Regions from separate parts of the Variovorax palleresanus genome, predicted to be linked through region 2. Evidence: predicted binding sites of a transcription regulator. Region 2 holds the regulator's gene; each other region holds the start of a gene.
What was found. The regulator sigma-54, encoded in region 2, starts transcription at its own class of promoters, with help from an activator protein. The targets are predictions, from matches to a motif close to TGGCANGNAANCTGCTTT.
Positions count from the first base shown of each region.

Region 1: ACJ7Z0_RS13690 (isopenicillin N synthase family dioxygenase) is a predicted target of sigma-54. The motif match lies at 5,411-5,428, and genes of this name have one in related genera.
Region 3: ACJ7Z0_RS15450 (pilin) is a predicted target of sigma-54. The motif match lies at 2,777-2,794, and genes of this name have one in related genera.

Region 1 covers NZ_JBJNVP010000002.1:2,091,969-2,102,048, reverse strand. The annotation lists gene ACJ7Z0_RS13715 (ABC transporter permease) at 1-123, opposite strand, end outside; gene ACJ7Z0_RS13710 (ABC transporter permease) at 120-1,271, opposite strand; gene ACJ7Z0_RS13705 (ABC transporter ATP-binding protein) at 1,264-2,796, opposite strand; gene ACJ7Z0_RS13700 (BMP family ABC transporter substrate-binding protein) at 2,814-3,920, opposite strand; gene ACJ7Z0_RS13695 (VOC family protein) at 3,985-4,371, opposite strand; gene ACJ7Z0_RS13690 (isopenicillin N synthase family dioxygenase) at 4,374-5,375, opposite strand; gene rutR (HTH-type transcriptional regulator RutR) at 5,576-6,286, shown strand; gene rutF (NADH-dependent FMN reductase RutF) at 6,434-6,976, opposite strand; gene ACJ7Z0_RS13675 (malonic semialdehyde reductase) at 6,998-7,600, opposite strand; gene rutD (pyrimidine utilization protein D) at 7,597-8,400, opposite strand; gene rutC (pyrimidine utilization protein C) at 8,403-8,795, opposite strand; gene rutB (pyrimidine utilization protein B) at 8,819-9,610, opposite strand; gene rutA (pyrimidine utilization protein A) at 9,625-10,080, opposite strand, start outside.
Region 2 covers NZ_JBJNVP010000002.1:3,127,366-3,137,445, reverse strand. The annotation lists gene ACJ7Z0_RS18650 (cytochrome b) at 1-79, shown strand, start outside; gene ACJ7Z0_RS18645 (YceI family protein) at 76-654, shown strand; gene ACJ7Z0_RS18640 (YceI family protein) at 711-1,343, shown strand; gene ACJ7Z0_RS18635 (phospholipase D family protein) at 1,362-2,966, opposite strand; gene rpoN (RNA polymerase factor sigma-54) at 2,977-4,572, opposite strand; gene lptB (LPS export ABC transporter ATP-binding protein) at 4,590-5,384, opposite strand; gene lptA (lipopolysaccharide transport periplasmic protein LptA) at 5,381-6,109, opposite strand; gene ACJ7Z0_RS18615 (thiol:disulfide interchange protein DsbA/DsbL) at 6,264-6,911, opposite strand; gene ACJ7Z0_RS18610 (SPOR domain-containing protein) at 7,086-7,823, opposite strand; gene argS (arginine--tRNA ligase) at 7,831-9,516, opposite strand; gene ACJ7Z0_RS18600 (PsiF family protein) at 9,646-10,080, shown strand, end outside.
Region 3 covers NZ_JBJNVP010000002.1:2,444,964-2,455,043, forward strand. The annotation lists gene ACJ7Z0_RS15445 (PilC/PilY family type IV pilus protein) at 1-1,885, shown strand, start outside; gene ACJ7Z0_RS15450 (pilin) at 2,255-2,749, opposite strand; gene ACJ7Z0_RS15455 (sterol desaturase family protein) at 2,917-3,771, opposite strand; gene ACJ7Z0_RS15460 (pilin) at 3,835-4,350, opposite strand; gene ACJ7Z0_RS15465 (3',5'-cyclic-nucleotide phosphodiesterase) at 4,555-5,358, opposite strand; gene ACJ7Z0_RS15470 (CHASE2 domain-containing protein) at 5,388-7,652, opposite strand; gene ACJ7Z0_RS15475 (FHA domain-containing protein) at 7,716-8,369, opposite strand; gene ACJ7Z0_RS15480 (Stp1/IreP family PP2C-type Ser/Thr phosphatase) at 8,439-9,245, opposite strand; gene ACJ7Z0_RS15485 (YjbE family putative metal transport protein) at 9,272-9,958, opposite strand; gene sucD (succinate--CoA ligase subunit alpha) at 10,061-10,080, opposite strand, start outside.

The DNA.
Region 1 (10,080 bases), 1.0 Mb from region 2:
TTCGGCGCCGAGGGAGAGCACGCCCGCGCGCTCGCTGATGATGAGCCCGAGCGCGGCAAGCGCATAGGGCACCGCAAAATCTGGCGTGCTCGCGAGCCAGTTGAGTGCAATAGCGCTGCTCACTGCGCCGCCTCCCCGCCCACGCGGCGCAGCCGGTGGCGAATGAAGAAATCGCTCGACGCCACGCACACCACGATGATGGCCTGGATCAGCTGCACCATCGAGAACGGCACCTGGTAGAACACCTGCAGGCTGCGGCCGGTGACGAACAAGGCCGCCACCAGCAGCGCCACCACGGTGGCCGCGAGCGGGTTGTTGCGCGCGAGAAAGGCAATCAGGATGCCCGAGAAGCCATAGCCCTGGTAGAAGGCCTGCGTGAGCCGCCCTTCCTGGCCCGAGGCCACCGCAAAGCCCGCCAGCCCGGCCATCGCGCCCGACAGCAGCACGGCGCCATAGATGGTGCGGCGCACCGGCACGCCGTTGGCATGCGCCACGCGCGGATTGGCATCGACGAAGCGCAGGTACAGCCCGGCGCGGCTCACGCCCACCAGCCACCACGCGAAAAGCGCCACCACGGCCGCCAGCACGATCGCGCTGCTCACGCCGGCGCCCAGTTCGGGCAGCCGCTCGAAGGCGCGGAACTGCGGCGAATAGGGAAAGTTGTCCTTCGGGTCCTTCCAGCCGCCATAGACCAGGTGCAGCAGGAAGTTGGCCGCCATGTAGTTGAGCATCAGCGTGGAGATGATCTCGTTCACGCCGAGCCTGATCTTCAGCCACGCCGGCCCCAGCACCCAGACGAGCCCGCAGCCGATGGCGGCCGCGAACATCAGCGGCAGGCGCAGCGGTTCGGGCCCGATCTGCCAGATCGAGACGGCCGTGGCGCCGATGGCGCCCCAGATCATCTGGCCCTCGAGCCCCAGGTTCCAGAAGCGCGCGCGAAACGCCAGCGAGCCGGCCAGGCCGACAAGGATCATCGGCGCGGCCTGGAACAGCACGGCGCGAAAGTTCTGGCCGTCGAAGAAAGTCTGCATCACGAACTCGTTGGCGAGCTCGTCCGCGGGCACGCCGGCCGCCACCAGGATGGCGGCGGATATCGCAAGCCCGACCAGGAGAGCCGCTGCAAGGATCAGCGCCTGCCGCCGCCATGCCATGTGCTGGCGGATCTCGAGCGCATAGCGCCGGCCTGCCAGCGGTTGGCGCCGCGCCCGGTGCGCGGCCTCCGGACTGGTTTGCGCCGCCTCGGCAATGGCCGCGAGCGATGCGTCAGCCATGGTCCACCATCGCCTGTCCGATGGCTTGCCGGTCGGCGGGCTGCGCAAACTCGCCGGCAATGCGGCCGCGCGTCATCACGCCCAGGCGGTCGGCGAGTTGCAGTACCTCGTCGAGGTCTTCGCTGATCAGCAGCACGGCGGCACCGCCATCGCGCGCGGCGCGCAGACGCGCATGCACCTCGGCGCTCGCACGCACGTCGAGCCCGCGGCTCGGGCTGTGCGCCAGCACCAGCGAGGGCGACTTGCCGAACTCGCGCGCGAGCACCAGTTTTTGCGCGTTGCCGCCGGAGAGCAGCGCGGCCTTCTGCGCCACCGAGCGCACCCCCAGCACATCGAAGGCGCGCACCGCTTCCCGCGTGTCGTCCTGGATGCGGCCGCGCCGCAGATGCCAGGCGGGACCGTAGCGCCCCGTGTGCACGCGCCCTATGGCGTAGTTCTCAGCCACCGAAAGGCTGCCCGCGAGCGCCAACCCGTAGCGGTCGGCCGGAATCGCGGCAATGCCCACGTTGCGGCGCTCCGGCGCGCCCATGGCCTTGAGATCGCCATGGCCTTCGAGATGGATCTCGCCTTCGAGCGCGCCGCCGGCATCGGGCAGGCCCATGATGGCGCCGGCCAGTTCGCCCTGGCCGTTGCCGCCGACACCGGCCAGCCCGTAGATTTCGCCGGCATGCAGTTGGAGGTCGACACCGTCGAGCACGCGGCGGCCCTGGGCCGACGCCGCCGAGCGCAGGCCGCGCACCGTGAGCCGCACCGGGCCGCGCGGCGACGTCGCCGCTTGGAAGCCCTGCGTCGCGATGGATTCGCCGACCGTGAGCTTTACCAGCTCGGCCACCGGCGTGGCGCCCGGCTCCAGAGTGGCCACCGTGCGGCCGCCGCGCATCACCGTCACGCGGTCGGCGTACGTCTTCACGTCGGCCATCTTGTGCGTGACCAGCACCACGGCGGAACCGGCGCGTGCGAGCCCCCGCACCGTCCGCAGGAGGCGCGCGGCCTCCTGGTCGGTGAGCACCGCAGTGGGCTCGTCCAGAATCAGGATGCGCGCACCCGCAAGCAGCACCTTGAGAATCTCGACACGCTGCTGCTCGGCAATCGAGAGCGCATCGACGCGTTTGGCGGGATCGATCTCGAAGCCCAGTTCCGAGGCCTTGTTGCGGATGTCGCGCGAGATCTCGCGCAAGCGTTCCCCGTGGCTTTGAAACTCCGCAGGCGCCGGCGCGGTGAGCAAGATGTTCTCTGCCACCGTGAAAGGCCGCACCAGCTTGAAATGCTGGTGGACCATGCCGATGCGGTGCCGGGCCGCATCGGCCGGTCCGGCAAAGCGCACCACGTTGTCGTCGACCAGCAGCTGGCCGGCCTCCGGCGCATAGAGCCCGGCTGCGATGTTCATGAGCGAGGACTTGCCCGCGCCGTTCTCGCCGAGCAGCGCATGCACTTCGCCCCAGCGCGCTTCGAAGTGCGCGTCGGTCAGCGCCGCAAAGCCGTCGAAGGACTTGCGGATGCCGGTGAGCTCGAGCGCGTTGGACACTGCCTGCCTGCCTGCACTTACTTCTGCGTGACCACGCCCTTGACGAACCAGTCCATCTTCCAGAGGTCGGCGTCCGACAGCACCGCGCCCTTGGCCACGCGCTCCTTGCCGTCGCGGTCGGCGAGCGGGCCGGCGTAGACCTGCTTGCCCTTCATGATGGCGTCGCGCTCGGCCGTGATCTGTGCGGCCTTGTCCTTGGGCACCGCCGGGCCGAAGCCCGCGATGTCGGTGCCGCCGTCCTTCATCTCGATGAAGGCGCCATAAGGCGCGGGCTTCCAGTTGCCGGCCATGATCTTCTTGAGCTCGGGCGTCAGGAAGCGGTCCCACACCCACACCGACGAGCACAGCGTGGCCTTGGGCGCGAACTGGCGCAGGTCGCGGTGGTGGCCGGTGCCGTACACGCCGCGCTCCTGCGCCACGATCTGCGGCGTGGGCGAGTCGACGTGCTGGCCGATCACGTCGGCGCCCTGGTCGATCAGCGCGGCGGCGGCGGCGCGTTCCTTCACGGGATCGTTCCACGCCCCGGTATAGATCACGTTGACCGTGGCGTTGGGGTTCATCTTCTGCGCGCCCAGCGCAAAGGCGTTGATGGTCCAGTTCACGACGCCGAAGGGGTTGGCCGCGACGAAGCCGAGCTTGCCGGTCTTGGAGGCCGCGCCCGCGGCCATGCCGCAGAGGTACTGGCTCTCGTAGGTGCGGCCGTAGAACGATTCGAGGTTGCTGCCGTTGGTAGTGCCCGAGCCGTTGAGAAAAGCCACGCCGGGGTACTTGGCGGCCAGGTCCTTGAAGCTGTCGGAATAGCCGAAGGCCGTGCCGATCACGATGTTGGCGCCGCGCTGGATGAACTTCTCGGCTGCCGGCTTGATGGCCGAGGCGTCTTCGGGCACGTTCTCGACAAACTGGATCTTCTGGCCGATTTCCTTCTCGACCTTTGCCCGTGCCTCGTCGAAGGCCTGCGTCCAGCCGCCGTCGTTCTTCGGGCCGAAATAGAGCATCGCGATCTTCGGCTTGTCCTTCAGCGTGAAGCCGTCGGCCGCCATGGCGGGCAGCGCGAACGTCGCGCCGCCGGCTGCGAGCGACAGTGCAAGGCCGAAGGTGAAGCCGTGAGTGGGATTGCGCAGCATGGAGCGACCTTTCGTGAGGAGCGTGTCAAGGAAGAAAGAAGGAGGGGCGGGCCACCGCGTGCCGTCACATCATGAAGTTGATGCGGAACACGTTGCCCTCGGGATCGAGCAGCACCGACTGGTACCAGTTGTAGTAGGTGACGTAGGGCGGCTTCACCAGCGTGGCGCCGGCCTCGAGCGCGACCGGCACCATGCGGTCCACGTCGTCCTTGCTGTCGACGTCGATATTCAGCAGGAACTTCACGCCTCGCGTGTCGGAGAACTCGGCCAGGTGCAGCAGCTCGTAGGCCTCGAGCGCGTTGAAGCCGAGGCTCGACTTGCCGGTGTCGAGTCCGCGAAAGATCGGCGATCGGATCGCCTCGATCTCGGCGAAGCCGAACACGTGCTGGTAGAAGCCGCTGAGCGCAACCACGTCTTTTGCAAAGACGTTGACGTAAGACAGATGCGCCATGCTCAGGCCACGGCCTTGGTGCCGCCGAAGGTGGTCTGCTTGACGAACTTCGACGTGAGGTGGTCGCCCGATGAAATGGGCGCGTACTTCGGCTCTTCGCCCGGCGCGAGGCAGCTTGGCAGGCACTCGACCATCGCGTCGTAGTTGGGCTGGTGAAAGAACACCAGAGACTGCCGGCGGTTGGTGCTTGCCACGTCAAAGGGTGGGTTGACCACGCGGTGCAGCGTGGACACCCACTGGTCGTTGGTCCACTGCATCATCAGGTCGGCAATGTTGACCACCAGTCCGCCTTCCACCTGCGGCACGTCGACCCACTGGCCCGCCTTGTTGAACACCTGCAGGCCCTTGTCGTCGGGCAGCACGATGGTGAGGCTGCCGTAGTCGCTGTGCGCGCCGGCGCGCAGTTGTCCCGGCAGCGGCGCTTCGCGCTGCGGCGGATAGCTCAGCACGCGGAACATGCTGATGTGCCTGTCGATCTTGTCGTCGAAGAACGGCTCGTCGAGCGAAAGGCCGAGCGCGAAGATGCGCATCAGCGAGCGCGAGAGATCGCTCATGGCCTCGAAGTAGCTCTCGTACGCCTCGCGGAATCCGCCGATGGGCGGCCAGCTGTTGGGCTCGAAGTGCGGGCCAGCGGCGGGTCCGCGGTGGTAGTCGTCGTCCGGCACGTTCGAAGGGCCGATCGAAAACGATTCCTTCAGGTCGCCGGGCGCGGCTTCTTCGAGGCTGTAGGAAAGGCCTTCTTCGCCGACAGCGCTGTAGCCGCGCACGGCATCCTGGCGCGGCCGATCGACCTTGCGCTTCTCGGCCAGTGGCATGTCGAAGAACGCACGCGAGAGCTGCGACACGCGCGCGATCAGCTCGGCCGGAATGCCGTGGTTCGTGATGACGAGGAAGCCGATGCTGCGGCAAGCCTCGTCGACCTTTGCCGCGACCTCGGCCTTGCCTTCGGGCGTGCCGGCAAAGTAGGGCGCGAGATCGATGATGGGTACGGACAGGAGCGTCATGTGTCGGTCGTCCTCGTGCTTGGCATGCCTTTCGCCATGCAACGTCTGTGCCAGTTGGACCAAATGGACAAAACGCATTTACCGCGTCAGCATGGTGCGCGCGCAGGGGCTTCAAAGGTTGGCTTGGCGCGTCGCGATGCACCGCGGCCTTACAGTGGTGCGCGTTGAAAGAAGAGTCCGCAATCGAGAAGCGAGGGAAGATGCCGAAGACCAAGGCGCTGGCCGCAGCCAGCAGCACAAAGAAGACCAGCCCGGCGCGCAAGCGCGCAAAACCGGCGGTGCGCAGCGCGTCCGCGGTGAGCCGCAGGCTGCGCCAGATCGAGGACAAGCGCAGCGCCATCCTCGGCGCCGCGCTGGGCTTGTTCTCGCGCTTCGGATTGCACGGCACGTCGATCGACCAGGTGGCGGCGCGCGCCGACGTGTCCAAGAGCAACCTGCTCTATTACTTTGCGAACAAGGAGGAGCTGTACGTCAGCGTGCTGCGCGACCTGCTCGAACTGTGGCTCGAGCCGCTGCGCGGATTCAGTGCCGAGCAAGACCCGCGCGAAGCCATCGGCAGCTACATCCGCCGCAAGCTCGTGATCTCGCGCGACCGGCCGGATGCATCACGATTGTTCTGCCTCGAAATGATCCAGGGCGCGCCGCTCCTGCGCGACGAACTCGATCGCGAATTGCGCACGCTGGTGGAGCGAAAGTCGGAGGTCATCCGTTCATGGATCGAGGCCGGCAAGCTCGCGCCGGTCGATCCGCATCATTTGATCTTCGCGCTCTGGGCCATCACGCAGCACTATGCGGATTTCGGCGTGCAGGTGCAGGCGCTGACGGGGCATACGCTGGAAGATGCGGCGTTCTTCGAGCAGACGGTGGAGAACGTGCAGCGGATCGTGCTGCAGGGGATTGCGCCGCGTTAGGAATTACTCCCTCTCCCTCTGGGAGAGGGCTGGGGTGAGGGTCAGCGGCGCTTAGAGATTCGCCGAGATTGCGAAGGCCGCTGCCCTCACCCTAACCCTCTCCCAGAGGGAGAGGGGACAAGGCAAGGGAGAGGGAACAAGACCAGCTCAGTGCGGCGGCGTTGCTATCTCGTGATAGCGCCGATCGAAATAAATCAAACTCTGCGCCGCACCGCCGATCGCAATCGCCACCGCTTCGCAGAACAGCACGTCGTGCGTGCCCGCACTGGTGGCGCGCACCACGCGGCAGTCGAACGAGGCCGCCGCGTCTTCGAGCACCGGCGAGCCGGTGGCCTTGCGGCTCCAGCGGCCGGCGGCAAAGCGCTCGTCCATCGGCGTCTTGCCGCCGAACAGGCCCGAGAGCGACTGGTGGCCTGCCGCCAGCACGTTCACGCAGAGCACGCCGTTGGCCGTGAACGCGGGGTACACCGAGGCCGAACGGTTCAGGCACACCAGCAGCATCGGCGGCTCGTCGGTCACGCTGCACACGGCCGAGGCCGTGAAGCCGGCGCGGCCGGCCGGGCCGTCGGTGGTGATGATGTTGACGGCGGCACCCAGCCGCGCCATGGCATTGCGGTAGTCGGCCTTGGGCAGCACGTGCGGCGCGCCGCCTGGCGCGACGTTGTTGGAAGCCATTGCGTTCAGCAGCATGAGAAGAAACTCCCGTGGGCGTCAGGCGAGAAGGCAGGCGTCGTCGAAGGCCAGCCGCGGCAGGCGGCCGAACACCTTGGCCGCATCGCCGTGCCCGAGGTTGATCAGGAAGTTGGCGGTCCAGTCGGTGCCCTCGAAAAATGCGGCATCGACCTTGGCCTTGTCGAAGCCCGACATCGGCCCCGCATCGAGCCCCACGGCGCGTGCGGCGAGCAGCAGGTAGCCTGCCTGCAGGCTTGCATTGCGAAAGGCGGTTTCATGTGCGGCCTCGGGGCTGCCGGTGAACCAGCTGCGCGCATCGGCGTGCGGAAACAGCGTGGGCAGCTTGTCGTAGAACTTGCGGTCCCACGCGGCAATCACGGTGACCGGCGCCGTCATGGTCTTGTCGAGGTTGCCCTTGGAAAGCGCAGGCGCAAGGCGCTGCTTGCCTTCGGGCGTGCGAACGAACACGAAGCGCGCGGGCGAGCAGTTGGCCGACGTCGGGCCCATGCATGCGAGCGCGTAGATCTGCCGGATCTGCGCGTCCGTGACGGGTTCGGTGGTCCAGCCGTTGTGGCTGCGTGCTTCGGTAAAAAGAAGCGCCAGTGCGGCGTCGTCGAGAGCGGGGGCGGAGGCGATGGTCATGCGAGAACGCCGGGTGCGCTGACCCGGGAAAGAAAGTCGAGCAGGCTGCGGTTGAAGGCGTCCGCCTCGGTCACGCTGTGCGCGTGCCCGCCGTGCGGCATGAAGTGGAGCGTGACGTCGTGCAGGCCGTCGGCCAGGCGCTGCGAACAGGTCCATGGCACCAGCCCGTCGTCCATGGCGGCCGCCACCAAGGTGGGCATGGTGATGTCGCCGAGGCGCGCGTCGATGTCGAAGGCGCGCAATGCCGCAATGCGCGCACGCATGTTGGCCTCGCCGGGAAAATGCGCAAAGGCATGGTCGACCTCATCGGCCACGCGCTGCGCGTGCTCCGCGCACCAGGCCGCGGGATACAAAAAGATCGGCTGCGCTTCCACGTACGCACGCGGGCCGCAGGCATCGAGCAGCGCAAGCCGCGCATCGAAGCAGCGCGCCGAATGCGGGTTGGGCTTGGACCATGCATTGACGAGCACCAGGCTGGCCACGCGCGAGGGCTCGTCGAGCGCAAGCTGCAGTCCGACGAGCCCGCCCAGCGCATGGCCCACCAGGTGGCAGCGCGGCGTCGACGTGGCGTCGAGGATCCGCACCACGTCGCGCGCCATGTCGGCAATGGCGTAGCCCGCGTCGAGCGCGGCGGGGCTGCGGCCCGTTCCGCGCTGGTCGTACGCAATCACGCGATGGCCCGCTTCGACCAGCGCGCCAAGCTGCGGTTGCCAGAAGGCGGCCGAACCGCCGAGCCCCGACGACAGCAGCACAGCCTCGCCATCGGCCGGCCCATGCACTTCGTAGTGCAGCGGCGGCATGTTCAGGCCTTGTTGCCCACGTGGGCGATCGAGGCAATCTCGACCAGCGCATCGGGCTTGACCAGGCCGCACTGGATGCAATAGCGCGCGGGCTTGGTGCCCGGAAAGAACTCGGCATACACCGTGTTGATCTTCGCGTAGTCGGCCCAGTCCTTGATCATGATCATGTTGAAGGTCACGTCGTCCATGGTGCCGCCGGCCGTCTTGATCACGTTCTGGATCGTCTCGAGCACGTGGCGCGTTTGCGCGGAGGCGTCGCCCACGTGCACCACGTTGTTGTCCTTGTCGAAGGGCAGCGTGCCCGACACGTAGACGACGCCGTCGGCCATGGTGCCGGGCACGAACGGGGCGATGGGCGTGGTGGTTCCGGCCGGGATGATGGCTTGCTTGGGCATGGTGTGGGCTCCTTTGAAAAAAATCAGGCAATGGCCGCTTCGGCCGCAACAGGCGGGGCGACAGGTTCGGGCGCAAAGGTGGCGCAGAACTGGTCCACCGTGGAGACCCAGCCGAAGAAGGTCTCGACGTTGTAGACCGACGCCTTCTGTATGGCCGCACCGCCAAGCTCGTGCGTCGCGTCTTCGAGCATCACAGCAAAATATTCGAGGTGGAACGCGTCGCGCAGCGTCGACTCGACGCACACGTTGGTCGCGATGCCGGTGAACACCAGGTGGCGGATGCCCCGCGAGCGCAAGGTGCTGTCGAGCGTGCTGTTGAAGAAGCCGCTGTAGCGCGTCTTGGGCACCACGATGTCGCCGGGTTGCGGCTTCATCTGGTCAATGAGTTCGTAGTCCCAGCCGCCCTTGGCGAGGAACTTGCCCTCGAGCTCGGGCTTGGCGCGCATGGTCTTGAGCGCGTTCGACTTGTGCCAGTTGGGCGAGCCCGGGCCGCCCGCTTCGACGTAGGCCGCGTCCCAGCCGTTCTGCAGAAACACGACCAGCATGCCGGCCGCGCGCGCCGCCGCAATGGCGCGCGCGATGTTGGCGATGGTGCCCTGCGCGCCTGAAATGTCGAAGCCCGCCGAGTCGACGTAGCCGCCGATCGACGCATAGGCGTTCTGCATGTCGACCACGACCAGGGCTGAATCGGTGGCATGCAGCGCGAGTGGTTCGGGCCGCGCGGGCAGCACCATCGGCGCGGGTGCGCCGGGCAGACGCGGGGCACCGACGGGGGTGGTCGAGGTGAGCGTGGTGTTGCGTGCGGGCGTGGCCATGCGCTTCGTTCCCTTCAGGCCGCAAGGCGCTCGGGTTCGGCCTGCGAGGCCACGGGGCTCTGCACGTGCGCGCGGCTCTTCATCAGCGGCTGGATGCGCTCGCCGAAGGCTTGCACGCCCTGCAGGAAGTCGTCGAAAGTGAGCAGCACGCCTTCGGTGCCCGGCACCTCGGCCATTTCGTCGAGCAGGCCGGCCACGGTGGCATAGGAGCCGACCAACGTGCCCATGTTGATGTTGACGGCCGAGGTCGGGTCGGCCATCTGGCGCACGTTGGTGTCGGCGCCCGACTTGGTGTCGGCCGCGCCCTGCTGGCCGAGCCACGCAATCGCCTCGTGGTCGGCGCCGGCCTTGTAGTGCTCCCACTTGGCGCGCGCGGCGTCGTCGGTTTCGTCGGCAATCACCATCACCAGCACATAGGTGGTGACGTGGCGGCCGGTCTTGCGCGTGGCCTCGATGAGCTTCTCGGCCGC
Region 2 (10,080 bases):
GCTCAAGCACCACTGGATCGACCGCGACGGCATCTTGAAACGCATGTGGCCCGCGCCACGCCAGGAATCCGCCAGATGAACCGAGTCTTCCGTCTCTTTCTCGCGGCCGCCGCGTTCGCCGCCCTGGCGCCCGCAGGTGCCGAGCCCGCAACGGCGACCCGGCTCGTGGCCGACAAGAGCCAGATCGCCTTCGTCAGCAAGCAGATGGGCGTGCCGGTGGAAGGCACGTTCAAGAAATTCGACGCGCAGGTGGCATTCGACCCGAGGAAGCCCGAAGGCGGCACCGTCGCGCTGCAGATCGACACGGGGAGCGCATCGCTCGGCGTGCCGATGAGCGACGCCGAACTGCCCAAGGCCCCGTGGTTCGACACCGGGCATTTTCCGCAGGCCAGCTTCCAGTCGAGCGCCATCAAGGCGCTGGGCGAAGGCCGGTTCGAGATGGCGGGCAAGCTCACCATCAAGAACATTTCGCGGCAGGTCACGGTGCCGGTGACCATTGCGCCATCGGGCGGCTACGCGGTGGCGACCGGAAGCTTTACGATCCAGCGGCTCGACTACAAGGTGGGCGACGGCGAATGGACCGACACCTCGGTGGTCGGCAACGACGTGCAGGTTCGCTTCAAGTTCACGCTCGCGGGCCTCGCTCCGCTTTGAGCCCCTTTTTTGTCCTCTCAACTGATTTTGTTTTCACGCCAAGCACGCCCATTGCCATGAAGAAGCTCTTCCTCGCTGCCGCGCTGTCTGCAGCGACCCTTGCCACCCCCGCCCTGGCGCAGGAATACACGGCGCCGCCCGTGGCCGCCAAGCCCGCGGGCGGCCCGGTAAAGAACGCCAGCTACGTGATCGACCCGACCCACACCTTCGTGATGTACGAGATGGGGCACTACGGCACCACCACCAACCGCGGCCGCTTCAGCACCAAGGACGGCTCGGTGCAGATCGACGGCAGCGGCAGCAGCGGCAAGGTCGACATCACGATGGACATCAGCTCCATCAACACCGGCGTCGACCTGCTCAACCGCCACGTGCAAAGCAAGGACTTCTTCAACGTGGCCGAGTTTCCGACCGGCCGCTTCGTGGCGGACCGCATCGAATTCAGCGGCGACAAGGTGGTCGACGTGCCGGGCACGCTCACGCTGATGGGCCAGACCAGGCCGGTCACGCTCAAGGCCGTGCGCTTCAACTGCTACCTGAACCCGCTCATCAACCGCCAGGTCTGCGGCGGCGACTTCGAAACCACGGTGCAGCGCAGCGACTGGGGCATCACCTGGGGGCTGAACTTCGGCTTCGAGAACAAGGTGAAGCTGCTGGTGCAGGTCGAAGCGGTCAACGTGCAGCAATAGGGAACATGAACGGCCGGCCTACAGCAGGCTCTCGGGCGTGAGCGGCGCCAGCAGCTCGAGCATGGCGCGGTCCCAGAAGCCGGAGTCGGGCTCTTCGTTCAGCACGGTGGTCTTGCCGGCGTCCTCGCTGATCCACTCGATGCGCGACTTGCTGCCGTCCTCGGCAAAGCGCAGGCGATAAGCGCCCTGCTGCTTGAGCACGTCGATGAGCTTGAGCGCCTGCTGCGCCATCTCGGGGCTGCGGATGAAAAGGCCGATCTCGGTGTTGTGCGTTTCGGAGCGCGGATCGAAATTCATCGAGCCGACGAAGAGAATGCTCCGGTCGATCACGGCCGACTTGGCGTGCAGCCGGCCGACCGAGGTGCCGAAGAGGCCGAGCCGCACGCTGCGCCGGGTGCGCGTGGTGCTGAGCTCGTACAGGTCGGCCCCCAGCTTCAGCATGTCGGGCCGGTAGCGGCGGTAGGCCGTGTGAACCAGCGGCTCGTCGGTGGCGGCGAGCGAATTGGTGACCACGCTGATCTTCACGTTGCGCCGGCGGATCTCGCGCATCACCTCCAGGCCGGCCTCGCCCGGAATCAGGTAGGGCGAGACGATGGTCACCTCGGAGCGCGCGCGGCGCATCTGCTCCACCACGTTGTAGCGCACGCTGTCGACGTCGAGCAGCGGCACGCCGCCATAGGACGCCGTCTTGCCGATCACGCGGTCGGGCGAATCGGCGTAGGCCTCGGCAAGGGCCCAGATCAGGCCGAGCTTGCCGGTGGCAAGGTCCTCGGCCATCGGGCTGTAGCCGAGCAGGTCGTTGGGGGCGGGCCGCGGCGGCGGCGGCGTGGTGTCGGGGCCGGTGGCGGCTTCGAAGCGCTTTTGCAGTTCTTCGCGCGAAAGGCCCGTGGCCACCACCGACTGGATCGGCCGCACGTACACGCTGTTCCAGTACTGGTCGAACAGGGTGCCGAGACGCGGCATCAGCGCGCCGGTCACGAAGGTGTCGAGATCGAGAAAATTCTCGCCCGCCGTGCGCCTGAAGTACTGGTTGCCGATGTTGCGGCCGCCCGCCACCGCCATCGCGCCGTCGGCGATGAAGAGCTTGTTGTGCATGCGCCGGTTGACGCGGCTGAAGTCGAAGAGCGAGGCCGCGAAGCGCTTGAGCAGACTGCCGCGCCCGGCTGGAAACGGGTTGAAGAGGCGCAGTTCGACGTTCGGCGTGGCGGCCAGGCCGAGCAGCAGTTCGTCCTCGCCCGAAGTGTAGAGGTCGTCCATCAAGAGCCGCACGCGCACGCCCCGCTCCGCCGCATCGCGCAGGGTGCGCAGCAGGTAGCGGCCGGTCTCGTCGTTCTCGATTTGGTAGTACTGCACGTCGAGCGTGCGCTGGGCGCGCCGCGCGAGTTGGATGCGCGTGTCGAAGGCGAAATCGCCGCCCGGCATCAGGCGAAAACCGCTGAGATCGAGGTCGGGCTGCGCGGCCAGCGCGATCTTGCCGAGCGCGGTGTCGGCCGACACCGCCATGGCCCGGGTGGGTGGGCGCGGCGCTTCGTCGGGCAGGGTGGCGCAGCCGGCAACGAGCAGCGCCACCGCCACGGCCAAGACCCAGTGCCCACAGCGCGACAGCAGGCGGCGAGGGGCCATCGACGGCTTTCTACAGCGCCTTGCGGAGGTTGGCGGGCGCGATGCGCAGCGCCTCGCGGTACTTGGCCACGGTGCGCCGCGCGCATTCGATGCCCTGCTCCTTGAGCATCTCGGAAATCTGGCTGTCGGACAGCGGTTTCTTGATGCTCTCGGAACTCACGAACTGCTTGATCAGCGCGCGCACCGCGGTGCTCGACGCATTGCCGCCGGTCTCGGTGCCAAGCGCGGAGCCGAAGAAGTACTTGAGCTCGACGGTGCCGAAGGGCGTGGCCATGTACTTGGCGGTGGTCACGCGCGAGATGGTCGATTCGTGCAGGCCGAGCTCGTCGGCGATCTCGCGCAGCACCAGCGGCCGCATCGCGAGTTCACCGTGCACGAAGTAGCTCTTTTGCCGCTCGACGATGGCGTTGGAGACGCGCAGGATGGTGTCGAAGCGCTGCTGGATGTTCTTGATGAACCAGCGTGCCTCCTGCAGCCGCTGCGACAGCGCCTGGCTGCCCTCGCCCTTGTGCGACTTGAGCGCCCCGGCATAGATGTCGTGCACGCGCAGGCGCGGCATCACCTCGGGGTTGAGCATGACGCGGAACTTGACGTTGGTGCCGCGGCCGATCTTGGTGACGATCACGTCGGGGATCACGATGTTGCGCTCGACATCGACAAAACGGCGGCCCGGCTTGGGCTCCAGGCGCGAAATGATCTGCAGCGCCGAGCGAACCAGCTCTTCGTTGGTGCGGGTGAGCGTGGCCAGGCGCTTGAAGTCGCGCCGCGCGAGCAGCTCCATCGGCTGCTTGCAGATGGCGATGGCGGTCTTGCGGACCAGGGCGTGTTCTTCGGTTTCGTCTTCGCTGGCGAGCGCGCGCAGCTGGATGCCGAGGCATTCGCCCAGGTCGCGCGCGCCGACGCCGGCCGGCTCCAGGCTTTGCAGCAGGCCGAGCGCCACCTGGAAGTGATGCACCAGCTCGTCGAACTGGTCGTTGTCGTCGCCCGCGAGGCCCGAGGCCAGCGCCGGCAGCGAATCTTCGAGGTAGCCGTCGTCGTTGAGCGATTCGATCAGGAAGCGCAGCGCGGCGCAGTCGTTCTCGTTGAGCCGCAGGCTCAGCGCCTGCCGGTGCAGGAAGGACTGCAGCGACTCCTGGCTGCGCGCGAGTTCGGTGGCGTCGGCGCGCTCGTCGTCGCCCAGGTTGTTCTGGCGCGCGGGAGCATCGCTGCCCCACTCGCTGTCGTCCGGCGCCATGTCGACGGTGCCGTCGCCTTCCCAGTCGGGCTCGCGCTCGGTGGCGTCGGCGGCGGGAACGTCGGTTTCGGCCGCGGCCGTGGTTTCGCTGGAGGTGGTGGCCGCGCTGCTCGCCGGAGCCGAGGCGAAGTCGCTCTCGCCGGCCTCGCCCGATGATTCATCGCGCGGCATCGGGGTATCGATGGCATCGAGGCCGAATTCCTCGCGCGCCGCTTCTTCCGCGGTGCGTTCGAGGAACGGGTTCTCGTCGAGCATCTGCTCGACCTCCTGGCTCAGTTCGAGCGTGGAGAGCTGCAGCAGCCGGATCGACTGCTGCAGCTGCGGTGTGAGCGCCAGATGCTGCGAAACGCGAAGGGACAGCCCTTGCTTCATGGAGACCGGCTCCTCCCTTACATCCGGAAGTGCTCGCCAAGGTACACCCTGCGTACTTCGGCGTTGTCGACGATCTCCGAGGGTGTGCCTTGTGCCAGCACATGCCCGTCGCTGATGATGAACGCGTGATCGCAGATGCCCAGCGTTTCACGCACGTTGTGGTCGGTGATGAGCACGCCGATGCCGCGCTCCTTCAGGAAGCTGATGATCCGCTGGATCTCGATCACCGCGATGGGGTCGATGCCGGCAAAGGGCTCGTCCAGCAGGATGAAGCGCGGCTGGGTGGCCAGCGCGCGGGCAATTTCGACCCGGCGCCGCTCGCCGCCGGAGAGCGCGAGCGCGGGGGAATCGCGCAGATGGTCCACGCGCAGGTCGGCCAGCAGCCCCGAGAGCCGCTCTTCGGTGCGCTGCTTCGACAGGGGCGCGGGCTTGCCGTTGCCATCGGGCTCGCGCTGGAGCTCGAGCACGGCACGCACGTTTTCCTCGACCGTGAGCTTGCGGAAGATCGAGGCTTCCTGCGGCAGGTAGCTCAGGCCCATGCGGGCGCGCCGGTGGATCGGCATGTGCGCAATGGGTTCGCCGTCGATGGTGATCTCGCCGGCGTCGGCCCGCACCAGGCCCACGATCATGTAGAACGAAGTGGTCTTGCCGGCGCCGTTGGGGCCCAGGAGCCCCACGACTTCGCCCTTTTGAACGTCGAGCGAGACATCCTTGACGACCTTGCGGCTACCGTAGCTTTTTTGCAGGCCGCGCACCACCAGGCGGCTGCCCGGCGTGCCATCGGCGGTGTGGCTTCCAGCGGTTTCTATCACTTGCGCCCTTCCCCTTCGCTGCCGCTGAGCGTGGTGCTCGGCCGCAGGCCGGCACCGGGTGCCGGCTGGGGCGCTGCTGGCGCGGCCCGTCCGCCGGCCGGCGCCGAGGCGCCTGGCGCGGGCGCCGTGGCGCTCTTGGGCGTCAGGATGGTCTTCACCCGCCCACCGCCCGCGGGGGCATTCACCCCGGTGTTGGGCGGCACGGTGGAACCGTTGACCGTGTAGGTGTCGTTGCTCTGGTCGTAGACGATGAGCGCGCCGCTGCTTTCGTCGTTTGGCGTGGCGCCCAGCAGGCGGCGCATCACGGCATTGCGGATGAACTTGACGTTGTCGGCGCGGCTGTCGTACTCGATGACCTCCGATTCGCCCTCGATCCACTCGTCGGGCGCATTGCGCTTCTGCTTGTAGTAGGCCCGCTTGCCGGGAGCCGCCGTGACCACCCCGTACTGGTAGCCCTCGGCGTCCTGCCGAACGTCGATGCGCGCGCCGCGGATGATGATCGTGCCCTTGGTGACCAGCACGTTCCCCGTGAACACGCTCGTCTGCTTGAGGTCGTCATAACGCATGGCGTCGGACTCGATGTTCATCGGCTTGGTGCGGTCGGCCGTCTCGGCCAGGGCGCCCGAGGCGAGACCGGCCAGCAACAGCGCGCCAACACTCAGGCGAGCCAGGCGGCCGAAGCGGCGAACAAGAGGAGTGGTGTTGGAGTAGGAGTGCAATGTCATAGAGGCACGAAACTTGCTCTGCATTGTATGCGGCAGATGGCGCCAGCCCTGCACGCACGGATGAAAAAGCCCGCCAAAGCGGGCTTGACATCCATCCGGAAACACCGCGAAACCGGCTCTGCCGGCCGCAGGTGATACCCCCTGCAAAAGGGGGTCAGCCCTTCTTGGCTTCGCCGATCAGGAAGTTGGCGACCTGGAGCGCCTTGGTCATGTTGCCGGCCGTTTCGCCGTCCACATACCAGCGGCCGGCAATTGCCAGGGCCGGAACGCCGGCCACCCTGTAGGCGTCGGTCATCTGCGAGGCGCGCTTCGCCTTGCTGGCCACGCCGAACGAAGTAAACACCTCCTTGAACTTGGCGCCGTCCAGGCCGTTGGCGGTGGCCCAGGCAATGATGTTGGCGTCGCCGTTCACGTTCTGACGCTGCTTGTGGATCGCGTCGAACACCTTCGGCTGGAATTCGTCGACCTTGCCCAGCGTTTCGAGCGCGTAGTACAGGCGCTGCTTGGCTTCGACGTCGTTGCCCACGAAAGGCACGGGCACGCGGCGGAATGCCACTTCCTTCGGCGCCGTCTTGAGCCAGGCTTCGAGCTGCGGCTCGAAATCGTTGCAGTGCGGGCAGTTGTACGAGAAGAACTCGATCACTTCGATCTTGCCCGCGGGCGCATCGACCGCCACGCGCTTGTCGAGCACCAGGTACTCGGTTCCGGCCTTGGGCACGCGCGCCTGGGCGTGCGCGGTGTTGCCGGCCAGGGAAAGCAGCCCGAGCGAGGTGGCGGCCAGCGAAAAGTCACGACGTTTCATTGAAAGAGTTCTCCTGTTGGGTACGGCAGACTGAGCCGGCGCGCCGCGCGGAGTTCCCGCATGCGGCTTGCCCAGGACAATCCGGGTTGGCGGCGGCCCGTGCCGCGCGGCAAAGCTTAAAGAATATTCGTGACCGCCGCTCGCGGAGGCCGCGGCCGGCGGTTCGCGGGGGCGTCAGCGCTGGACGCGCACCAGCGCGGATTCGAGGCCGCCGCCGTCGAGCCGCTCTTTCAGGCGGTCGGCATCGTCCTTTTTGCTGAACGGACCCGCGCGCACCCGGTAGACCGTGCGACCGGCCTGCTCGCGCTCGGTGACCCGGGCCTCGACACCCATCAGCGACAGCTTGGCGCGCTGGGCCTCGGCGTCCTCGGTGGTGCGGAAGGCGCCGGCCTGCACGAAATACATGAACGGGTCGGCCCCCGCTGCGGCGCCGTTGTTGCTGCTTGGCGCGGCGGAAGCAGTGGTGGTGCTGCCATTGTTGCCACCGGCGCGCGCACGGGCAAGGTCGCCCAGCGGATCGTTCGAAGGCGGCAGCGAATTGGCTTCGGCCGGCACCGGCGCCGGACGCGGGGGCTTGGGCGGCGCCACGACCACCGGCACCGGGGGAGCAGGCGGCGGCGCGGTGGCCGGTGCCACGGCCGTGGTGTCGCCGCCGGCCGGCGCGGCCGGAGCGGGGGCGACCGGCTTGGGTGCGCCAGCCTTGCCTGCCAGGGGCGCGTTGGGATCCCAATCGCGGTTCTTGCGGGCCTCGGCTTCGTCCTGCTCGGCGCCGCCGCGCTGGGTCTTGGTCACGAACGGGATCGGCACCTTGGTCACGTAGACCGCAATGCCCAGCGCGACACCCAACCCCAGCACCAGGCCGATGATGAGCCCGATGACGATGTTGCCGCGTTGTCTGGTTGTCTTCTTCATGGTGTTTTCACATCTTGCTCGGCGCACTGACGCCGAGAATCGCGAGGCCATTGTGCAGCACCTGCGCGGTGGCGGCGACGAGCGCGAGCCGCGCCAGCTTGACCGGTTCTTCATCGACCAGGATGCGCTCGGCGTCGTAGTAGCTGTGGTAGCAGGCCGCCAGTTCGCGCAGGTAGAAAGTGACGTCGTGCGGCGCGAAATCCTTCGCGGCGGCCGTGAGCATGGCGGGGTACTTGGCGAGCAGCAGCATGAGCGCCTGTGCGGCCGGGCTCTCGAGCGGCGACAGGTCGACGTTCTTGAGCGTGGCGGGGTCGCCGCCCCAGCCGGCCAGCACCGAGCAGATGCGCGCATGGGCGTACTGCACGTAGTACACCGGGTTATCGTTGTTCTTGGTCACGGCCAGGTCGACGTCGAAGGTGTATTCGGTGTCGGGCTTGCGGCTCAGGAGGAAGAAGCGCACGGCATCGGTGCTGGTCCACTCGATCAGGTCGCGCAAGGTGACGTAGCTGCCCGCGCGCTTGCTGATCTTGACCTCTTCGCCGCCCTTCATCACGCGCACCATGGTGTGCAGCACGTAGTCGGGATAGCCCGCGGGAATGCCGACGCCCGCGGCCTGGAGCCCGGCGCGCACGCGCGCGATGGTGCCGTGGTGGTCGGTGCCCTGGATGTTGACCACCTTGTGGAAGCCGCGCTCCCACTTGGCGATGTGATAAGCGACGTCAGGGACGAAGTACGTATACGTACCGTCCTGCTTCTTCATCACGCGGTCCTTGTCGTCGCCGTAGTCGGTCGACTTGAGCCACAGCGCGCCGTCCTGCTCGTAGGTCTTGCCGGCGGCCACGAGCTTTTGCACCGCGGCCTCGACGCGGCCGCTGGTGTACAGGCTGGACTCGAGGTAGTAGTTGTCGAAGCGCACGCGGAAGGCCTGCAGGTCGAGGTCTTGCTCCCGGCGCAGGTAGGCCACGGCAAATTCGCGGATCGAGTCGAGGTCGTCGATGTCGCCGCTGGCGGTGTATTCGCGGTCGTCCGACTTGACGGTCTTCCTGGCCTTGAAGTCTTCGGCGATGTCGGCGATGTAGTCGCCGTTGTAGGCCGGGGCCTTTTCGCCGCTCGGCCATTCGGGGTCGCCGGGCTTGAAGCCGCGGGCGCGCAGCTGGGTGCTGTTGGCCAGCGTCTGGATCTGCACGCCGGCGTCGTTGTAATAGAACTCGCGCCAGACGGTGTCGCCCTGGGAAGCGCGCAGGTTGCAGATGGCGTCGCCCAACGCGGCCTGGCGGCCGTGGCCGACGTGCAGCGGGCCGGTCGGGTTGGCGGAGACGAACTCGACCAGCACCTTTTCGCCGGTGGCGGGCTGCTGGCCGAAGGTGTCGGCCGCGTTCAGCACCTCGCGCACGATCTGCTGCTTGGCAGAGGTCTTGAGGCGGATGTTCAGAAAGCCGGGGCCGGCGATCTCGATGGCTTCGACCCACTGGCCGAACACGGGGGTGGCGAGCAGCGCGGCGCTGAGCTCTTCGGCGAGTTCACGGGGCTTGCGCCCGAGCGGCTTGGCGAGTTGCATGGCGGCCGTGCTGGCGAAGTCGCCATGGGCGGCCACCTTGGGCGACTCGAACGCGGCTTTGGAGCCGGCGCCGGGCGAGAGGGATTCGAGCGTGTTCGCGAGCGCCGCGAGCAGCTCCTGTTTGACCAATAGCATCTGCGGATTTTACCGGGGGCAAACCCGGGCGCCGGCGGCGATGGTCATCCGGCGGCCGATGTGGACCGTTAGTGTGAGCAGCCCCGGGGCGGGGCACCTGTCACAAACACCCTGCAAGGACATATCACCATGAAGAAGCTCCTTTCCCTGGTCGCCCTGGGCGCCTGCCTTTCGTTCGGCGCCGCACAGGCACAAGACAAGGCCCCCGCGCCTGCGGTCGCCCCGGCTGCCAAGCCCGCCACCCCGGCAACGCCAGCCACTCCGGCCATGCCGGCCGCCAAGGCGCCGGCAGCACCCGCCACTCCAGCAACGCCAGCCACCCCCGCCACGCCGGCGGCCAAGGCCCCGACCGCCCAGCAAAGCAAGATGACGACCTGCAACCAGGAAGCCGGCGACAAGAAGGGCGACGAGCGCAAGGCCTTCATGAAGAGCTGCCTGAGCGCCAAGCCGGTCATGACTGCCAAGCCGACCCAGCAGGAAAAGATGAAGACCTGCAATGCCGACCAGAAGGCCAAGACCCTGAAGGGCGATGCCCGCAAGGCCTTCATGAAGGAATGCCTGAGC
Region 3 (10,080 bases), 680 kb from region 2:
GGCCCTGCAGGTTTCGGCCACGGGCTCGGCTTCGTATGCCTCGCAGTACGACGCCCAGGACTGGACCGGCGTGGTGAGCGCGAGCAGCATCAGCTTTGCCGCCGACGGCACGCCCTCGCTCACGGCGGCATGGACCAGCACCGACAAGCTCGCGACGCAGTTCGCCGGCACGGGCTGGAACACCAACCGGCGCATCGCCACCTGGAACGGCACGGCCGGCGTGCCCTTCCGCATCGGAAGCCTCACCACCGGAACGGGCAGCCAGGCGGCCGCGCTCGACACGCTCTACGTCACCGGCGACGACAGCGCCAACTACCTGAATTACCTGCGCGGCGATCGCAGCCAGGAGAAGACGGCGATCGATGGAACCAAGCCCTACCGGCTTCGCAGCAAGCTGCTCGGCGACATCGTCAACGCGAAGGTGAAGCCCGTGGGCCCGCCCGCATCGAGCTACTCCGACGCTGTGAACCGCGGCTACGCCGCCTTCAAGACGGCCAAGGCCACGCGCCCCACGATGGTCTACGCGGCCGCGAACGACGGCATGCTGCATGCATTCCGCGGCGAACTCACCGGCACCAGCGCCGGCCTCGAACAGTTTGCCTACGTGCCGAACGCGCTCTTCAACGGCCCCAGCAACCCGACCACGCCGGCCGCGGACGGCCTGGCCCAGCTGGGCAACCCGAACTACCTGCACAAGTACTACGTCGACGCGACGCCCGAGGTGGTCGACGTCGACTTCGACCGCGCCGGCGGCACCTTCGCGGCCACCGGCTCGGACTGGCGTTCGCTGCTGGTTGGCGGCCTTGGCAAGGGCGGCAAGAGCTTCTACGCCATCGATGTGACCGATCCGGCCACGATGACCGATGAAACCATCGTTGCAAGCAAGGTGCTGTGGGAGTTCACCGATGCGGACATGGGCTTCAGCTACGGCGCGCCCCTGGTCCTCAAGACCAAGCGCTATGGCTGGGTGGTGGTGCTGACCTCCGGCTATCACAACGACACCAGCAACCACAACGGCTACCTCTACCTCGTGCATCCGGAAACCGGCGCACTGCTGCAGAAGATAAGCACCGGCGCGACGGCCAACGGCATGACCCACGCCACGGCCTTCATCCCCGACCTGACCGACGGCACGGCCGACGCGATCTACGTCGGCGACCTCAACGGCCAGCTCTGGCGCTTCGACGTGACCGCGCCCGCGGGCACGACCACGGACTACCCGGCACCGACCAAGATCGCCCTCTTCACCGATGGCGCCACCACCCCGAGAGCCCAGCCCATCACCTCGCGCCCACTGGTGCAGATTCAGCCCACGACCCGCAAGCGCTACGTGATGGTCGGCACCGGCCAGTTGCTCGATGCGAGCGACATCAACTCCGGCGCGACGCAGAGTTTCTATGCCGTCATCGACGGAACCGCCACCGCCTTCAAGCCGGCCGACAGCACCATGCCGGTGACACGCAGCGCGCTCACCGCTGTCACCAACCTCGTGAGCGGCACCGTCGTTCCGACCGATTCGCGCGGCTGGTACCTCGATCTAGGCACGGAAGGCGGCATCGGGCTTCGCTTGGTGGCGAGCCCGACCGCCTTCAACGGCATCGTGGCGTTCTCGTCGCTGCTCACCAGTGGCGATGCCTGCAGCCCCTCGGGCCAGAGCCGGATCTACGCCATCGACTTCAACACCGGCCGCACAGCGCTGGCCAGCGGCGCCGCGTTCGTGCAGTCCACCACCGCGATCACCGACCTCAAGTTCGTGGGCGTCGACGGCACCGTGCGCCTGATCTCCGGCGACGTGCGCGGCAACCTGGACAAGATCGGCTTCAGGCCGCCGGCTGGTACCACGCTGCGGCTGCTGAACTGGCGGGAAGTGCCGACGGCGGATTGATCGACTAGCTAGTTGGTCGAAGCGCACCCTGGTACGAGATCGATCTTTGAAAGCGCTGCCAGAGTACCTCTGTGTAGCGCTTTTTTTTGCGAGGCCTTGGTGTTCAGATGCTCAGGCTTGCCACCCGTATGCGAGCGACAAGGAAAGGCGCAACCCGATCATGTGTAACGAGTGATGCGGGGGTAGCCCCCGCTGCGCAATTTGGGCTCAAGCAGTCTGAACGGCGTTGGACTGCAATCTACCAGCGGGGGCCGCGCTCTCAACTCGACTTGCCGACCGCGTGATGGCAAATGGCGACATCGAAGATGTCATCAACGCAACTGAATGCTCATCGAGCAGCACTGAGTGCTTGTTCGATCAGGTTCGATGTCATGAGCATTGCGGCGATTTGAACGACGCAGGCACACTGCTGAGACATGTCCAATTTCCTGCCGCGTTGCGCTGCCAAGTTAATGTTTGGCCTGCGAGCACGGTAGCGGCCGAATTTCCAAAAGTAGCAGTCATCACTGCGACCTGATCGCCTGCGGCAGGAAAAGTCACAGCCGGCACTCCGGCGCCGGCGGGGAGCTCTGACAACGAAGGAGCGGCGCCGTTCGCTGCGGGCATGGTCATGAGCGAAGAGCCCGCGGCGCCAGGGTCGCATTGCGAAGCTCCCACGCCTACACTCGTACGCCCCTCGATGACGCAGGTTTCAACTATCGTCCGCAAGGCGGCGACTTCCGACATGACGCGAGTTACTTGAACGCGCGATACGTATGTCTGATATTGCGGTAGTGCGATGCTTGCGAGCACGCCAATCACCGCCGCAACGATCATTAGTTCGATCAACGTGAATCCCTGATCTTTTCCCAATCTCTTCTTCATGCGTTCTCTCCTCAGTTGGAAGATTACATTGCAGGTCGCATGCCAAGATGCGGAGACCGGGCCTCCTGACGTCTTGTGCTTGATGATCGTTCAGGCGAAAGAGTGTCTGAGCCTAGCGCATAGATCGCGTTTAATGCCCTCAAAATACGGGACTCGGAGGGATCAGATCAATTCCGCGCCGAAAGCGCAGATCGTCGCAATTCGCAAATTTTCTGCCAAAGGTCCGTAAATGGGAGGAGCATCTGGGATAGATACTCCGTATGGTCGACCCCCTCTACACCGAGCTTTTCGTTGCAAGGCCCAGGAACATAGAAAGTTCTGAAAGCGCGGTCGAAAACGCTGAACACAGTAGCGTAGTTGCTATACATGCCTTGTCCCGCGCGAACGTGATGCCATCGGTGCATTGCCGGCGAGACTAACAACCAGCCGGCAATTCCGAGCGTCCAAGGCCTATTTATGTGAACAAACATTCCATAAAAATGTCGAACTGAACCAGCAAACGCGATTGCCCAAAGCGGAAATCCGAGAAGAAATAAAACACCGTAATCTATAACAGCAGTCGAAACCCGATTGATCGGATGAAATCTAAACAATGTGAACCAAGTCATTTCCTCGTCGCTGTGATGGAGCGAATGAGCTGACCAGAGTATAGGAGAGTGTTCAAGCCGGTGACGCCAATATCCGACGAAATCACCGGTTGCAATACAAATCATGCCGGCCATCCACACCGGCATAGCATCCAGCGTGGGGGCAAAGAATATCAACCCCCTTGAGTCTAGCACCCGATAAATAACGCCGACCAGCACGGAGATTGGCGCCGCCACAATCAAAGCGTCAACGAAATACACCATCAGATTGACTCGAAGACTCGAAGGGCGCAGTCTTCGTAGCTCATCCCGCCAATTGCACTTGTTAATCAAAATGGCGATTAGTACTCCGCCCGTCGTCAAAAGGATGAGTTCTTTTACACAATCCCATTGGTACCATAGCGTATTAAGGATTGACTCAATCGATTCGTTCATTTACACCCCACCGTAGCAACGAAAAAGCCGCCCGAAGGCGGCCTCTTGTGACGTAAATGTAAATTACGGCGAGGCAGCGACGGCAGCGCCGCAGGCAGCCGTGTTGTACTTGACATCAGCGGTGCTGGTGCAAGTCCACGTGCCGTTGGCATCACGGTTCCAGGTGATTGCCTTCGCGGTGCCGGCCGTCAGCGTGTTAGCGGCCTTGTTGCCGAAGGTACCCAGGATCGAAGCCGTGCCGGCAGAAGCGGTGATCGTCACCACTGGATAGCCTGCGCCGGTCACAGTCGGAGCGCCAGCTTGCGCAGTACCGGAGAGGATGCTCGAAGCGGTAGCACCAGGATTGCACTCGCCAGCAGCTGCACCGATGGTGGTCCGGCCGTTGTTCATGCAGTCTTCGATAGCAGTCTTGATGGCGCCAGTTTCGCCAACAGCGCGCGAGACCTGCGACTTGGCGATGTACGTTTGGTACTGGGGGATAGCAATAGCAGCCAAGATACCGATGATCGCCACAACGATCATCAGTTCGATAAGGGTGAAACCCTTTTGCACGTTGCGTGCGATCAAACGACGGTTCATTCAAAAACTCCAGGTTGGTTGGTAGAGCCCGGGAACCAGCCCGGAGCGCAGTTTCTTCCGCAGCATCTGTGCCACCCGTCCGGGAGGCCACTTCGCCATGGAAATGAACACTTTTGTTAACACTAAATTTACATCAAGTGACACATTCCGCTCCGAGATGCTACAGAACGTGACAATTTTGTCATGCCCGGTCGTCCGCCGGACTCAAAAAGTCAATACTCCGTCCGCCTTAAGCCACCGAATGTCCCGCTGCGCCAAGCCGGCCACCTGATGCCCCACCAGCGCGTCGATCTGGTTCATGATTTCTTCGGTTTCGGCGGGCTTGGTGTGGGTGATGTAGATCGGGTATTTCCTGCCTGGCTCGATGTGCGCCAGCTCGTCGGCCAGCACCTTGGGTGACAGGTGGAGGCTGCGGTCGGCCAGGGCCTGCTCGCGGTTGCTGAAGGCGGTTTCTATGACGAGCATGGCCACGTCCAGCGCGTTGACGCGGTCCCAGAAGGGGGCGTTGCGCTCGGTGTCGCCTGAAAAGACCCAGTTCGCACCGCCTTCGGCGCGGCTCACGGCAAAGCCGCAGGCGGGCACGGTGTGCACGGCGGGCAGCACTTCGACGCGCTTGGGCGTGGCGCTGCCCAGTTGCAGGGTCTGGCCGACGGCGATGTCGTGAAAACTCACGAAGGGGGCTTCGGGGCTGGGAATGCTCTCGAAATCGGGCCAGATGACGTTGTTGAACACATGGGCGCGCAGCGCCTCGATGGTGGCGCGCAGGGCGTGCACGCGCAGCGGGCGGGTGCGGCGGCCGCCCACGGCGTCGAGCATGAGAGGGAGCGCGGCAATGTGGTCGAGGTGGCAGTGGGTGAGCACCACGTCGTCGATGCGGGCCATCTCGTCGAGCGTGAGGTCGCCCACGCCGGTGCCCGCATCAACGAGCAGGTCGGTGTCGACGAGGAACGAGGTGGTGCGGCAGTCCTTGGCAATGGCACCCGAGCAGCCCAGCACGCGAACCTGCATTGAGAAAGACCCCCCGCTTGTGTTTGTGGTCATTTGGTTTCAAACCGGGTTGCGCCGTCCCATTCGGGGTCTTGAGGCCGCAACGCCATCGAGGCTAATCGCTGGGCGTAGAGCTGGTAAAGGACTTTTTTGGCATCTGCGGCGAGCAATGGGTCCAGCAGGGTCCGGCCCATCGCCCAGTCCTGGCGGCGGTAGGCGTCAAGTACCTGCGCCCAGCGCTGCAAGTGCTGGGATCGCTGCTCGGCCGCGGGGCCTTGGGCTTGTTCGGTGTCGGCGGCCAGGGGCGTGAAGACGGCAACGGCCTGTGCCTTGCCCTTGACGAGCACGCTGTCGAGCTCCTGCCAGAGGCAGCGGGGCGCGAGTTCGCGGGTGGCGCCGCTGGCGACGATCTCCACGCCGTAGTGCGCGCTGAGGCCCTCGAGGCGCGACGCGAGATTGACCGCATCGCCAACCACGGTATAGCTGCGCCGTGCCACGGAGCCCATGTCGCCCACGCACATGACGCCGCTGTTGATGCCGATGCCCACGCTGATTTCGGGGCGCCCGACGGCGCGCTGGGCCTGGTTGATGTCGCGCACGGTGTGCGCCATTTCGAGCGCGGCCCGCACGGCCAGCGTGGCGTGGTCGGGGGTGTCGACGGGCGCGCCCCAGAAGGCCATGACGCAGTCGCCCATGTATTTGTCGACGGTGCCGCGGTGCGCGCTGATGACATTGGTGAGGCGGCTGAACAGGGTGTTCAAAAAGGCCTGGAGCTCGGCCGGTGCCATCTGCTCCGACAGCCTGGTAAAGCCGCGCATGTCGCAGAACATGACGGTCATCTGCTTGCTCTCGGCATGCATGCTGTAGCGGCCGGGGTCCCTGAGCATTTCGTCGACCAGCTGCGGCGGCACGTAGGTGCCGAAGAGCCGCACCAGCCCACGGCGCGCGCGGGACTCGATGAAGTAACCCCAGCCCATGTTGAGCACGAAGGCCAGCGCCGCCATGGCCAGGGACGTGGCCAGCGGCAGCACAAGGCCGTGGCCTAGGTAAAGCCAGGCGTTTGCGCCGACCAGCGCAGCCACGGTGGCAATGCCCAGCAGAAGGGCGCGCGTGGCTGGCAGCAGCGAGAGGCCCAGCGCCAGCACCAGGCCCGCGGCCAAGAGGCTCAGCACTTCGTAGCCGGCGGCGTAGTCGGGCACCGCGAGCAGGCGGTGGTCGAGCATGGCCGACACGACGTTGGCGTGCACCTCCACACCTGGAAAACCGGCACCCACGGGCGTGACGCGCAGGTCTTGCAGGCCAGGCGCAGTGGCGCCGACGAGCACGATCCTGTCTTTCAGCTCGCCTGGTGCGAGCCGGCCTTCGAGCACGTCGGCGGCGGCCACGTAGCGGAACGAGCCGCCATTCGCGCCGCCGGGGCCGCGAAACGGCACCTGCATGCTGGCGGTTTCGTCGACCGGCACGCGCAGGCGGCCCACCAGCAGGGATTGGAGCCGGGGCACGGCGCCACCGGAGGCAAAGGCCGGCAGCACAGGCGGGCCGCCGTTGGCCAGCCGGTAGACGGCGAGACCGAGCGATTCGTAGTAGCCGGACCGCGCCGCATCGCCTTCGTAGCGCGCAATGAGGGGTGCGGCGCGGATGGCGCCATCGCCCGTCGACGAGACCAGTGTGTTGACGAACCCCGACGCAGGCGCGGCGGCGGCCAGCACGGGCAGGTTGGCGCCAAAGCCGTTCCAGGCCGTTGCGTAGCCGTGGCCCGGCGGAAATGCCTCGGGCTGGAGCAACGGAGCCGCGGGCAACTGGCCTTTCGCGCTCGGCTTTTCGGTGCGGGTGAAGTAGTAGCCGAGCGCCACGCGCCGGCCTTCGAGCGCGCGGGCAAAGGTGGCGTCGTTGTCGAGCGCGGGTGCGAGCCGTTCGATGCCCGTGGCAAGGCCGGGCATGTCGCGCAGCGGCCCGCTTGCGATCTGGCGCAGCTTGTCGAGGCCGGAGCTCCGGTCGGGCTCGATGAACATCACGTCGAAGCCCAGCACCGCCACCTGCTGGCGCCCGATGAGCTCTTCCGTGAGCCGCGCCAACTTGTCGCGCGCCCAGGGCCACTGGCCTTGCCGCGCCAGGCTGGCATCGTCCACATCGACGATCACCACGCGCGGGTCGAGCGTGCGCGGCATGGTGGCGCGCAGGCGGGCGTCGTAGAGCAGGTGGTCGAGCCGATCGATCGCGCCGAGGCGCCAGGCGCCCGTGGAGTGGGCAAGCGCCAGCAAGACCGGCAGCAAGGTGATGGCTATGCGCGGCCAATGCCGCTTCAGCGCTTTCATGGCGTCGCACGCACGCGGGCCGCGCTGTGGAAAAGAGAAGAAAAACCGAAGAAAAAGAAAGCGTCAGACCCGCACGAACTGCATGCGCGTGGCGCCGCCGAGTTCCAGCACGTCGCGCTCCTGCAAGTCCACGGCGTCGGTGCCCAGCGGGGCGCCGTTGAGCGTGACCCCGCCCATGACGCTGGCGGCCACGTAGCCTTGCCGGCGGCGCGTGACAACCGCCACGGCAACGCCCGGCTTGCCGACGGTGGTGACCACCTTCTGCAGCGGCACGTCCTGGCCCTCGTTGGCACCGGCAAGAACGCGCAGCACCGGCACGCCAAGCTCGATGAGCGCGCCGGATTCGGTCGGTGCGGAAGACAAGGGAATGGAATCCACGAAGTCGCCGGTCGTGTCGGTGTGCGCCGCGCCGCCGCCAACCGCCAGGTGGCTGTCGGCGCGGAACTTGATGCGGCAGCCGCCCAGTTCGATGATGTCGTAGTCCTTGAGCACCTGCTTCTGGACGACGAGTGCATTGACGTAGGTGCCGTTGGTGCTGTTGAGGTCTTCAATTTCGACTTGGCCGTCGCGCATGTGCACCACGGCATGCTCGCCGCTGACCGCGAGATTGTCGATCACGATGTCGTTGTAGGCGCGTCGGCCCAGCGTCGTCCGGTCTTTGGCGAGAGCCAGTTGCCCGATGACAACACCATCGATCGAAATGATCATTTTCGGCATTGCCGATACCCCGATTAGCAGAATTTGATCGACCGCAAGCGGCGCGACGGGTGTCGCCAAGGCCTGCAACTAGACGGCTCCAGGCGTGTCGTCGACACGCGCTTTTGCCAGAACAACTGAAATGTTATCTCGGCCGCCATTGTCGTTTGCAATTGCAACCAAAAGTGAGGCTTTCTGCCGGAGCCCGATATCGTGGCTCAAAAGCGTGAAAAGCTGCGCATCGGTGATCATCTCGCTGAGCCCGTCGGAGCACAGCATGTAGAGATCGTCAGGCCTTGCCGTGTGCTCATGCATTTCGAGCAGGACCTGGGGCTCCACGCCCATCGCGCGCGTCACCAGGTTGCGGTGGGGCGAGTTCAGGGCTTCTTCGGCGGTGATGGCGCCCGCATCGAGCTGCTGCTGCCGCAGCGAATGGTCGCGCGTGAGCTGCTCGAGCTTGTTGTTGCGAAGCCGGTAGCAGCGCGAATCGCCGATGTGGCCGACCACCACGCGCTGCGGCCTGAAGGCGGCCAGCACCAGGGTCGTTCCCATGCCTTGCACTTCGGGGTTGGTCATGCCGGCCTCGAAGATGGCTGAATTCGCCTCGTCGGTGGCGGCCTGCAATGCGCGCCGGATCACCCGGGCGGGCGCCTGCGAGCCGGCCTGTGCGTACCAGCGGGCGAAGCTGGCATGCACCATCGTAACGGCCATGGCGCTTGCCACCTCGCCGCCCTTGTAGCCCCCCATGCCGTCGGCCAGCACGGCGAGACCGCGTGCCGGGTCCACCTTGAGGTCGTCCTCGTTGTGGGCCCGGGCGCGCCCGACGTCGGTCAGGGCCGCGAACTCCCAGCTCAGCGAGGGCCGATTGGAAAAGAGGGACGCGCCGACGCTCGCCATGTCTTACAAGCGCGAGCGCGTCGCCATCAGTGCCCCGCAGCGGCGCGCGCACGCCGTTGCAGCAAGCGGCCCGCGGCCACCACGAACAGGGCGCCGGCAGCGGCGGCGGCGTAGTGCAGCCACGGGTTGGCAACCAGCGCGCCCTGAAGCGACACGTCGCCAGCAATGGTTTCGCCGCCAACCCAGCCGATCAGGGCGGCGCCCAGCATGACGATGATCGGAAAACGTTCCATAAGCTTGATCATGAGCGTACTGCCAAAAATCACCAGCGGAATGCTGATGGCCAGGCCGAGCACCAGCAGCACCATGCTGCCCTGGGCCGCAGCGGCCACCGCAATCACGTTGTCCAGGCTCATGACCAGGTCGGCCAGCAGGATGGTACGCACGGCCGCCATCATGCCGCCGTATTCCTTGGCCTCGCCGCCACCCTCTTCTTCTTCGCCCAGCAGCTGCAGGCCGATCCACAGCAGCAGCAGGCCGCCGAGGATCTGCAAGTAGGGCAGCGCAAGCAGCTTGGCCGCGACGATGGTCAGCACGATCCGCAGCACCACGGCTGCGCCCGAGCCAAACAGCACGGCTCTTTGCTGCTGCGCAGCCGGCAACGAGCGGGCAGCCATGGCAATCACCACGGCGTTGTCGCCCGAAAGAATGATGTTGATCCAGACAATCTTGACCAGGCCGATCCAGAAATCGGTGCTTTGAAGGAGTTCCATGCCTCTTGTTCCACTGTGTTGTAGTGAAAAAAGCGCCCGCAAGATTTGCGGGCGCTTTTTTCTTTTTGCGTGGTGCGCAGGAGAGGAGCGCCGCTGCGGTTTTTAGAGCTGTGCCTTCAGCA